DNA from 4 places in the Pantoea sp. App145 genome. Region 2 is predicted to be linked to each of the others. Evidence: predicted binding sites of a transcription regulator. Region 2 holds the regulator's gene; each other region holds the start of a gene.
What was found. Region 2 encodes PurR, which represses purine synthesis genes. Its sites were predicted from a motif close to CANGCAAACGTTTGCNTG; they were not measured.
Positions count from the first base shown of each region.

Region 1: a site for PurR is predicted at 2,360-2,377, ahead of rbsD (D-ribose pyranase). Genes of this name have one in related genera too.
Region 3: a site for PurR is predicted at 1,992-2,009, ahead of RCF31_RS01065 (NCS2 family permease). Genes of this name have one in related genera too.
Region 4: a site for PurR is predicted at 1,742-1,759, ahead of guaB (IMP dehydrogenase). Genes of this name have one in related genera too.

Region 1 is NZ_CP133290.1:2,864,525-2,868,149, reverse strand. Features, by position in the region: gene rbsC (ribose ABC transporter permease) at 1-414, opposite strand, end outside; gene rbsA (ribose ABC transporter ATP-binding protein RbsA) at 411-1,919, opposite strand; gene rbsD (D-ribose pyranase) at 1,927-2,346, opposite strand; gene RCF31_RS13070 (carbohydrate-binding protein) at 2,661-3,625, shown strand, end outside.
Region 2 is NZ_CP133290.1:980,247-983,871, forward strand. Features, by position in the region: gene RCF31_RS04360 (C40 family peptidase) at 1-321, shown strand, start outside; gene RCF31_RS04365 (YnhF family membrane protein) at 377-466, opposite strand; gene purR (HTH-type transcriptional repressor PurR) at 752-1,777, shown strand; gene punR (DNA-binding transcriptional activator PunR) at 1,774-2,685, opposite strand; gene punC (purine nucleoside transporter PunC) at 2,795-3,625, shown strand, end outside.
Region 3 is NZ_CP133290.1:243,869-247,493, forward strand. Features, by position in the region: gene RCF31_RS01050 (ketose 1,6-bisphosphate aldolase) at 1-13, shown strand, start outside; gene RCF31_RS01055 (carbohydrate kinase family protein) at 15-1,067, shown strand; gene RCF31_RS01060 (response regulator) at 1,004-1,750, opposite strand; gene RCF31_RS01065 (NCS2 family permease) at 2,182-3,480, shown strand.
Region 4 is NZ_CP133290.1:3,994,776-3,998,400, reverse strand. Features, by position in the region: gene guaA (glutamine-hydrolyzing GMP synthase) at 1-142, opposite strand, end outside; gene guaB (IMP dehydrogenase) at 214-1,680, opposite strand; gene xseA (exodeoxyribonuclease VII large subunit) at 1,851-3,224, shown strand; gene RCF31_RS18460 (M4 family metallopeptidase) at 3,284-3,625, shown strand, end outside.

The DNA of each region.
Region 1 (3,625 bases), 1.9 Mb from region 2:
CAACAGCAACATCATCACCAGCGTGGCGATAAATGCCTGCACTTTGCCGCGTGCCACAATGGTGCCGGTAACCCCGCCGATCACCGCGCCAAGCGCCAGCGCAGCAACGACTGCCACCAGCGCATTCACTTCGTGGCCGACGATCGAGGCAGCAACCGCACCGGTCAGCGCCAGCAGCGAGCCAACCGAAAGATCAATGCCGGACGTCAGGATCACCAACGTCATCCCCACCGCCATGATGGCGTTCACCGAAGTCTGCTGCAGAATGTTGAACAGGTTGGCGACGGTAAAGAAATTCGGACTGAGGCTGGCAACCACGGCAATCAGCACAATCAGCGCGATCAGCGATTTCTGCTCCAGCAACCAAGCTTTGCTGAACCAGCGACGGCTGGCGGGTAAGGTTTGGGTACTCATACAACTAACTCCTCGCTGTGTTGCTTACCGACTGCTGCCGCCATCAGGGATTCCTGGGTAGCCTGCTCACGGGTAAATTCGCCACTCAGATGGCCTTCATGCATCACCAGAATGCGGTCACTCATGCCCAGCACTTCCGGCATTTCGGACGATACCAGGATGATGCTCAGCCCATCGGCTTTAAACTGATTGATTAACTGATAGATTTCTTTTTTGGCACCAACATCAACGCCACGCGTCGGCTCATCAAGGATCAGCACATTCGGTCGCGTCATCAGCCCACGGGCAATCGCCACTTTTTGCTGATTCCCCCCGGAAAGCAGGCCAATCGGCTGCTCCATTGAAGGGGTTTTGACGTTGAACAGGCGGATGAAATCGCCGACTGCCAGCTGTTCTTCAGCGTGCTTCAGGCTACCGTTGCCACGGCTGAAATAGCGCAATGCGGTCAGCGACATGTTTTCTTTCACCGACATGCCCAACACCAGGCCATCGCGTTTACGATCTTCAGAGATATAAACGATGCCATTTGCCAGGCCATCCTGCGGTGCGCGCGTCACGACTTCACGGCCATCAAGCATCACCTTGCCGCCGCTACGTGGCAGTGCGCCGTATAGCAGCTTCATCAATTCGGTACGGCCCGCACCCATCAGACCAGAAACGCCGAGGATTTCCCCTTTGCGCAGGGTGAAGCTGACTTCATGCACCCCTGGGCCACTCAGGTTTTCCACCTGCAAACGTACCGCGCCTGGCGCCTGGTCAAGATGCGGGTATTGCTCTTCCAGCTTGCGCCCGACCATCATCTCAATCAGGCTATCTTCGCTGAGTTCGCTGACCGTACGTTCGGCAATAAACTGACCATCACGGAATACCGTGACGTCATCGCAAATCTCGAAAATTTCTTTCATACGGTGGGAGATATAGACAATGCCGCAGCCCTGCGCCTTCAGTTCATTAATGACGCGGAATAGCGACAGCGTTTCGGTATCGGTCAGCGCATCAGTCGGTTCATCCATAATGATCACCCGCGACTGAAAACTGAGTACCTTGGCGATTTCCACCATTTGCTGGTCACCAATCGACAAATCACCCACCAGCTTATGGCTGTTGAAACGCAGGTTGAGGCGTTGCAGCAGCGTATCCGCTTCGGCATACATCTTTTTCCACTCGATGCGCCCAAAACGGTTAACAAATTCACGCCCAAGGAAGATGTTCTCCGCGACCGTCAGTTGCGGGATCAGGTTCAGTTCCTGGTGAATAATACCGATGCCGGCTTCCTGTGATGCTTTCGGCCCGGAGAAGGTGGTTTCCTGGCCCAGCCACTGTAGCGATCCCGCATCCATGCTGTAGATACCCGTCAACACCTTCATCATGGTGGATTTACCGGCACCGTTTTCCCCGACCAGCGCCATGACACGCCCAGGCATGACCGACAGCGATGCGCCTTTCAGGGCTTTCACACCGGGAAATGACTTTTCAATCCCTTTGAGTTGCAATAACGGTTGCATAGCGACCTCAGAAGGTAACGCCCGCGCTCAGGATGACATTCGCATACGGAGAACACTCTCCGCTGCGAATGACCGCCTGACTACGCTGAGTCTGTTGTTTGAACTGTTCATGACTGATGTAACTAACGGCAATGGTATTTCCCTGGTGCTGTTGCAAGGCTTCGAGCACGGCGAGCAGTGCACTGTGGAGCTGCGGATTGTGTTGCTTAATCTCTTCCGCCATCAGAGCGCTTTCGACCTGCATCTCTTCTGTTACCACCTCAACAACCTGTAAAAACTCGGGCGTACCCGGCGTCAGCGCCAGATCGATACGTTGCGGCCCCAGCGGAATGGGTAACCCCGCATCAGCAATCGTCAGCGTATCCGTGTGTCCCAGACGGGCAATCACATGAGAGATTTCAGCGTTTAACAAGCGACCTTTCTTCATTTCTTCCACTCCACAGCGAAACGTTTCGCTGACCGGAGTGTATAAAATGTACATCGCAACTCAATGGCGACATCACGGAAATGTGATCGCCATCGAAACGTTTCGCTTGTACCGGGGAAAATTTGAGTTAAGCAGGGAAAAGCTGAGTTCTTTTACCTTCGACTAAAGAACTTCCCTGGTTTTCAGAAGAAATTTCTTACTTAGCCTTATGTCACTATGTTTTCTGATGTATCCGGATATGTCATTTCGCACAAAACCCCATACTTAACAACCATCCGTTGGCTGTAAATACAGATGAATCTATCTAAAGGACGATGATGAATTTCAAGGTGAAAACACTCGGAAGTTTGATTGCCCTCTCGCTCTTAACCGTCAATGTGCCTGTGGCAAAAGCGCATAACGATCAGGGAGATAAAGCACGCACACCGAACGTACATTTCAGCACCCATCCCAACATGCAGAGCAGCAAAATGCTCAGCGCTTTGACGGCAAGCATGGAAGTGCAGGAGATGACAAATGAAGCTCCCCCCTGGTACTGGGCTTACCAGGGCTGGTATATGAGTGAAGGCGGTTTTTATTTTGGTCTCCAGCCAAATGGTGAGTATGGCAAAACCGCACTGTTCAGCATTTTCGGCAAAGGCACCCAAAGCAACGTTGAATCCTGTAAACGTGGTGCAGATTCAACCGACCCCGATACCGGTATGAGTTGCCATATTCCTTATGACTGGGAAGTTGGCCATAAATATACCTTCAATGTGAAACGCACCGGACAGGATGCTGCGCAAAGTCTGACAACCTGGCAAGGTTCCGTCACCGATCAGACTACCGGTCAAGAGACCATCATCGGTATTGTATCCGTACCTGCTCGTTGGTCAGATCTGCAACCAAGCCTGTTGGGCTGGGCTGAGTGGTTTTTGAATGGAGAACTCACCTGCGCGCAACGTACCAATTTTGTTGTTAAGTACAATGACGTCTCGGGTGTGTATTCCGATACCTCAACCCCATGGCAGAGCTATATCTCCGATTCGAACCCCAATACTTGTGCAACCTATGACATGACCGGTACGTATCCGACAGAAGTCATTATGAGCGCCGGAGGAACATTTGACGGAGACAACAATTCCGGTGGCAACACCGATAACGCGCCTGTCGCGGTGGTTCCGGCCGACTTTAGCGTCATCAGCTCATCTGATGGCTCGATTGTCCGCGAGCTGGATGCTTCCGGCAGTAAAAATGCCGATTCATACAGTTGGAAAGTCGTAGGAGGCAAGGGCAGCTT
Region 2 (3,625 bases):
GGTTTCGATTGCAGTGGTCTGGTGTGGTATGCCTATAAAGACCTGGTGAAATACAAATTCCCACGCACCGCTAACGAAATGTATCACCTGCGTGATGCGGCACCGATTAAACGCGATATGCTGGAGAAAGGAGATTTGGTGTTCTTCCGCATTAACCATCGCGGTACCGCTGACCATGTGGGTGTTTACCTTGGCAACGGCAAGTTTATTCAGTCACCGCGTACCGGTAAAGATATTCAGATTAGCGCATTAGGTGAAGATTACTGGCAGAAGCATTATGTCGGTGCACGCCGCATGATGACGCCAAAAACCATTCGCTAAGCGGTCACCGCGCAATAAAAAGCCGGACACTGAAATTTCAGGTCCGGCTTTTTTATTAATGAAGGATCGCGGTGAAGCTGAACACGATGATCATTAACAGCGCGCCAACGGTAGTACCCAGCGCGAGTTTCAGGTCTGTACTCATCACAACTCCTTAGTCACATTAATTGAAGGGTTAATGTAATTTTCGCACAGCCCCCGGCAAAAATCTCGTGTTATCCGCGTCAGCTTGCTAGAATCGCCGCCTTTCGTTGCGCAACAGATTTTGCGCACGCTGTGTTTGTGGCCTGTTAAAGTGATTTAGACTCAGAGTTAACGCCTTTTTCTTCGCCATTTGCCCCAAAAATTGGGGCGCAAAACCATTAGCAGACGCAAACGTTTAACAATATACTTATCAGTAAGTTGCGATAAGCCCGGGAGTACCATTTTCATGGCAACAATTAAAGATGTGGCGAAACGCGCCGGTGTCTCCACCACCACGGTTTCGCATGTCATCAACAAGACGCGTTTTGTCGCGGAAGAGACGCGTAACGCCGTATGGGAAGCGATCAAAGAACTGCACTACTCGCCCAGCGCCGTGGCGCGTAGCCTGAAGGTCAACCACACCAAAACACTGGGATTGCTCGCCACCTCCAGCGAAGCCCCCTATTTCGCGGAAATCATCGAAGCGGTAGAAAACCACTGTTTCGACCGCGGCTACACGCTGATTCTCGGCAATGCGCATAACGATCTGCAAAAGCAGCGTGCTTATCTCTCGATGATGGCGCAAAAGCGCGTCGACGGTTTATTGGTGATGTGTTCCGAATATCCGGACGACCTGCTCACCATGCTGGAAGAGAACCGCAATATTCCGATGGTGGTGATGGACTGGGGCGAGTCTCGCGGTGATTTCACCGATACCGTGCAGGATAACGCCTTCCAGGGCGGCTATCTTGCGGGACGTTACCTGATTGAACGTGGACATCGCGACATTGGTGCCATCCCCGGCCAGATGGAGCGCAACACTGGCGGCGGTCGTCATGCTGGTTTTATGCAGGCACTGCATGAAGCCGGTATTACCGTTCGTCCGGAATGGATTGTGCAGGGCGACTTCGAACCAGAATCCGGTTATCAGGCGATGCAGCAGATCCTCAACCAGAAACAACGTCCGACGGCGGTGTTTTGTGGCGGCGATATCATGGCGATGGGCGCGATTTGTGCCGCCGATGAAATGGGGCTGCGTGTGCCACAGGATATTTCGGTGATTGGCTATGACAACGTGCGCAACGCCCGGTATTTCACCCCAGCGCTGACGACCGTTCATCAGCCGAAAGCGCAGCTGGGAGAAAAAGCACTGGAAATGCTGCTCGATCGCATCACCAGTAAACGCGAAGAGCCGCAGACCATCGAAGTGCAGCCAACATTGATTGAACGCCGCTCAGTCGCTGACGGCCCGTTCCGCGATTATCGTCGCTAAGCTATCGTTTCGCTCAACCACTCATGGTTGAGCGTTTCAGCATCGCCCAGATAATCCAGCAGCCAGCTTAATGCCGGTGAAGCGCGTTGTTCCGACCAGCTGACGCAGCAGGGACTCTCCGGGAAAGGCGCAGGCAGCGTCAGTTCGGTTAACTCGCCACTATCCAGCAGTCGCCGGGCTAAATGGCCCGGCACCATGCCCACGCACAAACCTGCCCGCAGGCAATCCATCCCGGTTTCCCACTCCGGTACCACCAGACGCCGCTGGTTATCCAGCGTCCAGGTCATACGCCGCGGCAGCGCCCGCGACGTATCCTCCAGCACCAGCGAAGGCCACGTCCGTAAGGTTTCTTCATCCAGCTGGGTACTTTTTGTCAGGGGATGCCCGGGACTGACCACGCAACGCCAGTTCAGCGCGCCCATATCCTGGAAGGCGAAACGCCCACCGACCGGAATGGCTTGGGTGGCCCCAATCGCCACATCGACCCGTCCATCAGCCAGCGCATCCCAGACCCCGTTGAACACTTCATAGCTGATAATCAGCTCCATATCCGGGAAGTGACGGTAGAAATCCTTTACCAGTTGCCGGGTACGCTGCGGTTTAACGATACAGTCAACCGCGATACTCAACTGACCACGCCAGCCGTTAGCCAGTTGCTGGCACTGGCGTCGGGTTGCCAGCATTTTTTTGATAACACTCCGGCCTTCACGCACGAAATGCTCACCCGCTGCCGTCAATACCACCTCCCGGTGCTGCCTTTCAAACAAAGGCACGGCCAGCCAGGTTTCCAGCTGGCGTACCGTATAGCTGATGGCAGAGGGCACGCGATGCAACTCCTGCGCCGCTGCGCTAAAACTGCCGCTGCGAGCCACCGCATCCACCACTTCAAGCGCGTATTCAGACCACATGATTTTGCCTGCAAAATTTTTGATAGCACTTCGCAAATATTAGCGTTTCACAAAGACTGCCGCACCCTTTTACACTCCCCGGCGTTCAATTTGTCTAATGAGAATCACCATGTTGTCATCAAAAGGATTTTTGCCTTACCTTGCTTTGCTAAGCATGCTCGGCTTTCTTGCTACGGATATGTACCTGCCGGCCTTCGGTGCCATGCAGCAGGATTTTGCCACTGCCCCTGGCACCATCAGCGCCAGCCTGAGCCTGTTCCTCGGTGGCTTTGCCTGTGCGCAGGTCTTCTGGGGTCCGTTGTCTGACCGCTTTGGTCGCAAACCCATTCTGCTGGCCGGATTAGTGATCTTCGCGCTGGGCTGTCTCGGCATGTTGTGGGTAACCGATGTGCGACTGATGCTGGCACTGCGTTTTGTCCAGGCGCTGGGTGTATGCGCGGCGGCTGTCAGCTGGCAGGCGCTGGTGGTTGATCGCTATCCACAGGCGCAGGCGAACAAAGTTTTCGCCACCATTATGCCGCTGGTGGCGTTGTCACCGGCGCTGGCCCCGTTGCTGGGAGCCTGGCTGATGGGCCATTTCCACTGGCGTAGCATTTTCCTGCTGCTGACGCTGGTCACGCTGGTGTTGCTGGTCGGTACCCTGCAACTGGCGAATCCTACCCGCACTCAGGCGGCACGCGCACCACAGCCCGGATGGTTGACGTTACTGGCTTCAAAGGTCTACAGCGGCAATGTGCTGATTTATTCTGCCTGCTCCGCCAGCTTTTTCGCCTGGCTGACCGGCTCGCCTTTTATCCTTGCTGATGCCGGGCTTTCACCCGCCGATATTGGTCTGAGTTATGTACCGCAGACCATCGCCTTCCTCGTAGGTGGCTTTGGTTGCCGTGCCCTGTTGAATCGGTTCCAGGGCAAACAACTGCTGCCATGGTTGCTGGTGATT
Region 3 (3,625 bases), 740 kb from region 2:
CGGGAGAGTCTGAGATGGTGGCACGCAGCGGCATCTTAGCGGCAGGCAGCATGCTGGTGGATCATGTGCAGCGTATCAGCCACTGGCCGGAGCAGGGCTGGCTGGCCGAAATCCACCACAGCGAAAAGTGTAGCGGTGGTGCGGTGCCGAATGTGTTATTCACCCTGGCACGTATGCAGATCAACCTGCCGCTGGCGGCTGTCGGGACGATCGGTGAGGACAGCGACGGCGACTACCTGGTGCAACTGCTGGACCAGCATCATGTTGAACGACGTTTTGTCCAGCGTATCCGCAGCGTGAATACCGCCATGACCCAGGTGATGACCACGCCCGATGGGCAGCGCACTTTCTTCCATGCGCGGGGAGCCAATGCGCAGCTCGATCTGGCGCAGTTTGCCACGGTGAATACCGATCATCGCATCTTCCATCTGGGGTATCTGCTGCTGCTGGATGCCCTCGATGTGCCGGATACAACCTGGGGCACGCGCAGCGCACAGTTGCTGGCGCAGATGCAGCAGCGCGGTTATCTGACCTCACTCGATCTGGTGTCGCGTGCCGGGGAGTATCAGGCATTGGTGGTGCCCGCGTTACGCTGGCTCGACTATCTGGTGATTAACGAACTGGAAGCGCAATCGCTCACCGGCATCAGCCTGCGCAGTACACAGGGACTGGCAGCACCCGCCAGCTTTGCTGCCGCTGCCCGCTGGCTGGCGCAGCAGGGGGTGCGTCAGCGCGTGGTGATCCATGCCCCCGAGGGCGCATGGGGATTGCAGGTCGGTGGTGAAGGGCACTGGCAACCGGCGTGGCAGTTACAGCCGGAGGAGATTGTTGGCAGCGTCGGCGCAGGGGATGCCTTCTGTGCCGGGGTACTGTATGCCAGCCACCAGGGCTGGCCGATGACCGACACCCTAAAGCTGGCGCATACCTGCGCCTGTTTCAATTTGCATGCGGCCAATGCGCTGGACGGCACCCGCCCTTTGAGTGAGATGCAGCGCTGGATGGGTCAGGCGATTTGCGTGACCGGCGCTACCGACGCCGGGCGCATCACATCGGCGGAAAAAACATAACCGAGGCCGCGGATGGTGCGGATCAGGCTGGGTTGGTGCGGATTCATTTCAATCTTGCGCCGCAGCCGCATGATCAACACATCAATGGTGCGATCAAATACATCCAGGGTTTCGCTGTGGGTGAGTTCCAGCAATTGATCGCGCGTCAGCACTTTGCGTGCATGGCACACCAGCGCGCGCAGCAGCGCATACTCGCCCTGGGTGAGCGGCACACTTTCGCGCTGGGGGTTGAACAACTGGCAACGTGCTTCATCCAGCCGCCAGCCATTAAATTGCCAGCCGTCATCCTGAAGGTTGTCTGGTTGCGCCAGCCGTCCGCAACGGCGTAATGCGGCACGGGCGCGTGCCACCACCACGCGGGGATTGAAGGGTTTGGCAATATAATCGTCCGCGCCCATTTCCAGCCCGACCACCATATCCGCTTCCGATCCCATGCCGGTCAGCATGATCACCAGCAGTTCGGGCCGTTGTCGTTGCATCTGCTGCAACACCAGCAGGCCGTTGGTGTCCGGCAGCATCATATCCAGCATGACCAGCGAAATTTCCGGATGCGCCGCCAGTAAGGTCAGCGCGTCTTTGCCCTGGTGGCAGCTATAAACGGTAAAAACATGTTCACTCAACACATCATGCAGCAGTTCGCAGACGGCACGATCGTCATCCACTACCAGAATTGCGGGCTTCATTACGGGCCTCTTTTGTTATGGAAGAGTTAACGGAGAGTGTATACCGACCGCTTTTGCCTGCTGCATCAGGCAACAGAAACGTGAGCGACATCGCCTGACAGAATGCGAAAGCGTGCGTTACCGCAATCTTTTTTCATGCCCCCATTGACGTGTGGGAAAACGATTGCGCGGACATGGTGCAATGCACCATAATCGCGCCTCGTTCTGGTTCAGAATAGTCTTAGCCGGTGCTGTGATTGAGAAGGTAAACGATTGCGTCCCGGCATGGCATAGCAATTGCTATGAGGACTGAGGGGAAAGGAGTTTGTATACAAGGCGGATCGATGGCAGAGCATGCAGCCCCGTCTGCTTTTTCCCGAAACAATAACGCGCATGCACACCCCATTGGCAAGAGAACGCACGTCAGTGACGTCTCCCCATCACGAGAGATGATGATGTTAGAAAAACTATTCAAGCTAAAAGCGCACAACACAACGGTCCGCACCGAAGTTATTGCGGGCATAACCACCTTCCTGGCAATGGCCTATATCCTGTTCGTTAACCCAAGCATCCTCGGTGCCACTGGCATGGATAAGGGTGCGGTCTTTGTGGCGACCTGTCTGGCGGCGGCGATTGGCTGCGTCCTGATGGGCCTGATTGCCAACTACCCGATTGCGTTGGCACCGGGTATGGGCCTCAACGCCTTCTTTACTTACACAGTGGTACTGCATATGGGCTACACCTGGCAAATCGCGCTGGGTGCGGTATTCCTCTCTGCCTGTATCTTCTTTGCCTTGTCGGTGTTCAAAATTCGTGAATGGATTATTGCCAGCATCCCGTTGCCATTGCGCGCCGGGATTGCGGCGGGTATCGGCCTGTTCCTGGCGCTGATTGCGCTGGAAGGGGCGGGTATCGTGGTAGATAACCCGGCGACGCTGGTGGGTCTGGGTGATCTGACCAAGCCGGGTCCACTGCTGGCACTGCTGGGCTTTGTCATCATCGTGGTGCTGGAAGCGCGTCGCGTAACCGGTGCTGTGCTGATCGGTATTCTGATCGTCACCTTCCTGTCGATGGGCATTGGCCTGACGCCGTTTGGTGGCGTGTTCTCTGCGCCGCCGTCAATCGCCCCGACTTTCCTGCATCTGGATATCGCGGGTGCCTTTAACGTCGGCCTGGTGAGCGTGATTTTTGCCTTCCTGTTTGTGGACGTGTTCGACAACACCGGTACGTTGCTGGGTGTGACGAAGCGTGCCGGTCTGGCGGATGAGCAGGGTAACGTGCCGAAAATGGGCCGTGCGCTGATTGCCGACAGTGCGGCAGCATTGTTTGGTTCACTGCTGGGTACCTCAACCACCACCAGTTATGTGGAATCGGCAGCGGGCGTCAGCGCCGGTGGTCGTACCGGTCTGACGGCGATTGTGGTTGCCATTCTGTTCCTGCTCAGCCTGTTCTTCTCGCCGCTGGCGGGTAGCGTGCCGGTATTCGCAACGGCTCCGGCGCTGCTGTTTGTCGCCGTGCTGATGGCATCCGGCCTGGCGGAGATTGACTGGAAAGACATCACCACCGCAGCACCAGTCACCGTGACTGCGCTGACCATGCCGCTGACTTACTCCATCGCCAACGGTATTGCGTTTGGTTTTATTACCTGGACGGTAGTGAAGCTGTTGAGCGGGCGTACTAAAGAGGTAAATGCGGCGCTGATTATTATGTCGATCCTGTTTGTGATTAAACTGGGTTGGCTGAGTGCGTAATCGCTGCAGAGTGATTGCGTTCGCCACGGGCTAAGGTAGTTTCAGCTCGCTGGTGGGCGACCGGACAAAGGGCGGCATGTGCAATGGCCGCCCTTTGCATTTCCTGTGACCGGCCCCGAATTCCGTGCTAATGAGCCTTGTTGCT
Region 4 (3,625 bases), 1.3 Mb from region 2:
GAATTTGCTCTTCGGTGACATCCCACGCCCAGAGTTCGCAGTAGACGCCCAGCTCACGCACGCGGCGCGCGACCAGTTGCGTATACTGAGAACCAAAATCGAGGATCAAAATGCGATGTTTATGAATATTTTCAGTCGTCATTGCGGCGTTTCCATGGGATGGACTTAATAATAAATTCGCCCGGCTGGAGCCGGGCGGTAAATCTTACGGGATTATGAACCCATGCGGTAGTTCGGCGACTCTTTGGTGATGGTCACGTCGTGCACGTGGCTTTCCGAGATGCCCGCGCCGCTGATGCGAACAAACTCTGCTTTGGTGCGCAGATCGTCAATGGTCGGACAACCGGTCAGACCCATACAGGAGCGCAGGCCACCCATCTGCTGGTGCACGATCTCTTTCAGGCGGCCTTTGTAAGCAACGCGACCTTCGATACCTTCCGGCACCAGTTTGTCAGCAGCGTTATCGCTCTGGAAGTAGCGGTCTGAAGAACCTTTGGACATCGCGCCCAGTGAACCCATACCACGGTAAGATTTGAATGAACGGCCCTGATACAGCTCGATTTCACCCGGAGATTCTTCGGTGCCGGCCAGCATAGAGCCGACCATCACCGCTGCCGCACCAGCGGCGATGGCTTTGGCGATGTCACCAGAGAAGCGGATACCGCCATCGGCGATAACCGGAATGCCCGTGCCTTCCAGCGCTTCTACTGCGTCAGAAACGGCAGTGATCTGCGGAACACCCACGCCAGTCACGATACGAGTAGTACAGATGGAGCCTGGGCCGATACCCACTTTCACCGCGCTCACACCGGCTTGCGCCAGCGCCAGTGCGCCTGCACCGGTCGCTACGTTGCCACCGATGATTTCGAGGTCCGGGTATTTCGCACGGGTTTCACGAATACGCTGCAACACGCCTTCAGAGTGACCGTGTGAGGAGTCAATCAGCAGAACGTCAACACCTGCCGCGACCAGCGCATCGACGCGCTCTTCGTTGCCCGCGCCTGCCCCCACCGCAGCACCCACACGCAGACGACCCTGCGCATCTTTACAGGCATTTGGTTTACGTTCGGCTTTCTGGAAATCTTTTACGGTGATCATGCCCAGCAGATGGAAGCTATCGTCCACCACCAGCGCTTTCTCAACACGTTTTTCGTGCATTTTCTGCAGCACGATGTCACGGGCTTCGCCCTCTTTCACCGTGACCAGGCGCTCTTTCGGCGTCATCACCGCTGAAACCGGCAGGCTCAGATCGGTAACGAAACGCACGTCACGGCCGGTAATGATACCCACCAGCTCGTTGTCGGCATTCACGACCGGGTAACCGGCAAAGCCGTTACGTTCGGTCAGCGCTTTCACGTCCGCCAGGGCGGTAGTTGGCAGCACGGTTTGTGGTTCAGTCACCACGCCGCTTTCATGTTTTTTCACCTTGCGAACTTCATCCGCCTGGCGCTCAATTGACATGTTTTTGTGGATAAAGCCCAGACCACCTTCCTGTGCCAACGCGATAGCCAGACCCGCTTCGGTCACGGTGTCCATTGCAGCGGAGAGCATAGGGATGTTCAGACGAATGTTTTTCGTCAGTTGGGTGCTGAGATCGGCCGTGTTAGGCAGAACGGTAGAATGAGCAGGAACGAGCAGAACGTCGTCAAATGTGAGTGCTTCTTTAGCGATTCGTAGCATGGCAATATCTCAACCTGGGGGTGAATGAGAACAGATAAAATATTGCCGCGGCATTATACAGGCCGAAATCGGTTGCCTCCAGTGTTTTTTCAGAAAAACTCTTGATCCTCTGTACCAGCCATGTAGTATCGGTTAATTAACCCTCTGATTTACTATTTGATCTCCATCACATGTCGCTACCGCCAACCGCCAATATTTTTACCGTTAGCCGCCTGAATACCACGGTGCGTCAACTGCTGGAAAATGAAATGGGGCTGGTGTGGCTCAGTGCAGAGATCTCCAATTTTACCCAACCCGCGTCCGGCCACTGGTACTTCACCCTGAAGGATGATGGTGCCCAGGTGCGTTGCGCCATGTTCCGTAACAGCAATCGCCGGGTAGCATTTCGTCCGCAGCATGGTCAGCAGGTGCTGGTACGTGCCAGCATCACGTTGTATGAACCGCGTGGCGATTATCAGCTGATTATTGAAAGCATGCACCCGGCAGGTGAAGGCTTGCTGCAACAGCAGTTTGAGCAGCTTAAAACCCGGCTGGCGGCGGAGGGTTTATTTGATCAGCAATTCAAGCAACCGCTGCCGGATCCGGCGCGTCAGGTCGGGGTGATTACCTCTGCCACTGGTGCCGCGCTACATGATGTGCTGCGCGTGCTGCATCGTCGCGATCCCTCCCTGCCGGTGGTGATTTATCCCACGGTGGTACAGGGAGTGGATGCCCCGGCGGCGATTGTGCGTGCTATCGAGCTGGCGAACCTGCGTGATGAGTGTGATGTGCTGATCGTCGGCCGTGGTGGCGGTTCACTGGAAGATTTGTGGAGTTTTAACGACGAACGCGTAGCACGGGCGATTTTCGCCAGTCGCCTGCCGATTGTCAGCGCAGTCGGGCATGAAACCGATGTCACGATTGCCGACTTTGTTGCCGACCTGCGCGCCCCCACGCCGTCCGCGGCCGCCGAACTGGTCAGCCGTAATCAGCTGGAGTTAGTTCGTCGCCTGCAATCACAGCAGCAGCGGCTGGAAATGGCGATGGATTACTACCTGGCGCAGCAGCAACGTCGCTTTACCCGTATGCAGCATCGGTTGCAGCAACAGCATCCCCAGCTGCGCCTGGCGCGCCAGAGCACCGCCCTGCTGCAACTGAAACAGCGTTTGACTGAGGCGATGGACCTGCGCCTGCGCAGCGCCAGCCGCCAGCAGGATCGCCTGATGCAGCGTCTGAACACCCAGCAGCCACAACCCCGCATCCTGCGTGCCCAGCAACAGCTTCAGCAGTGGCATTACCGTTTGCAGCAGGGGATGGAGCGGCAGCTCAACCATAATCGTCAGCGCTTTGGCACCCTGGCGGCGCAGCTGGAGGCGGTAAGCCCCCTGGCAACGCTGGCACGCGGTTTTAGCGTGACCACCGATACCCAGGGTCATGTGGTGAAAAAAATGCAGCAGCTGAGCAAAGGCGACTTGCTGCGTACCCGGCTGGATGATGGCTGGGTGGAAAGCGAAGTCACCGCATTGACCCCGCAAAAATCCACCGGGCGTAAATCCCGTACCTGAATCGCCCCGCAACATTCGATCTATACTTTCTGGCACATTCATCTGCCAGGGAGCCTGGTATGCCCTACAGTGTGATTCCACCCTATATTCTGCGCAATATTATTGCTCACGGCTCTGGCCCACAGCAGGATTACGCGCGTCGCACCCTCACCCATGTTCAGCATCTGATGGCTGCGCACCCGTACAGTACAACCCCTTCCGGCAGCGCGACACCCGGCCAGGTGGTACGCGCCATTTATGACGCCGAACAGACTCAGACCCTGCCCGGTACGCTGATTCGTCAGGAAGGTCAGCCCGGCAATGGCGATGTCGCCGCCGAGGAGGCCTGGGAGTATCTCGGCGTCACTTACGATTTCTACTGGCGCATCTATAAGCGCAACTCATTGGATAACAAGGGGTTG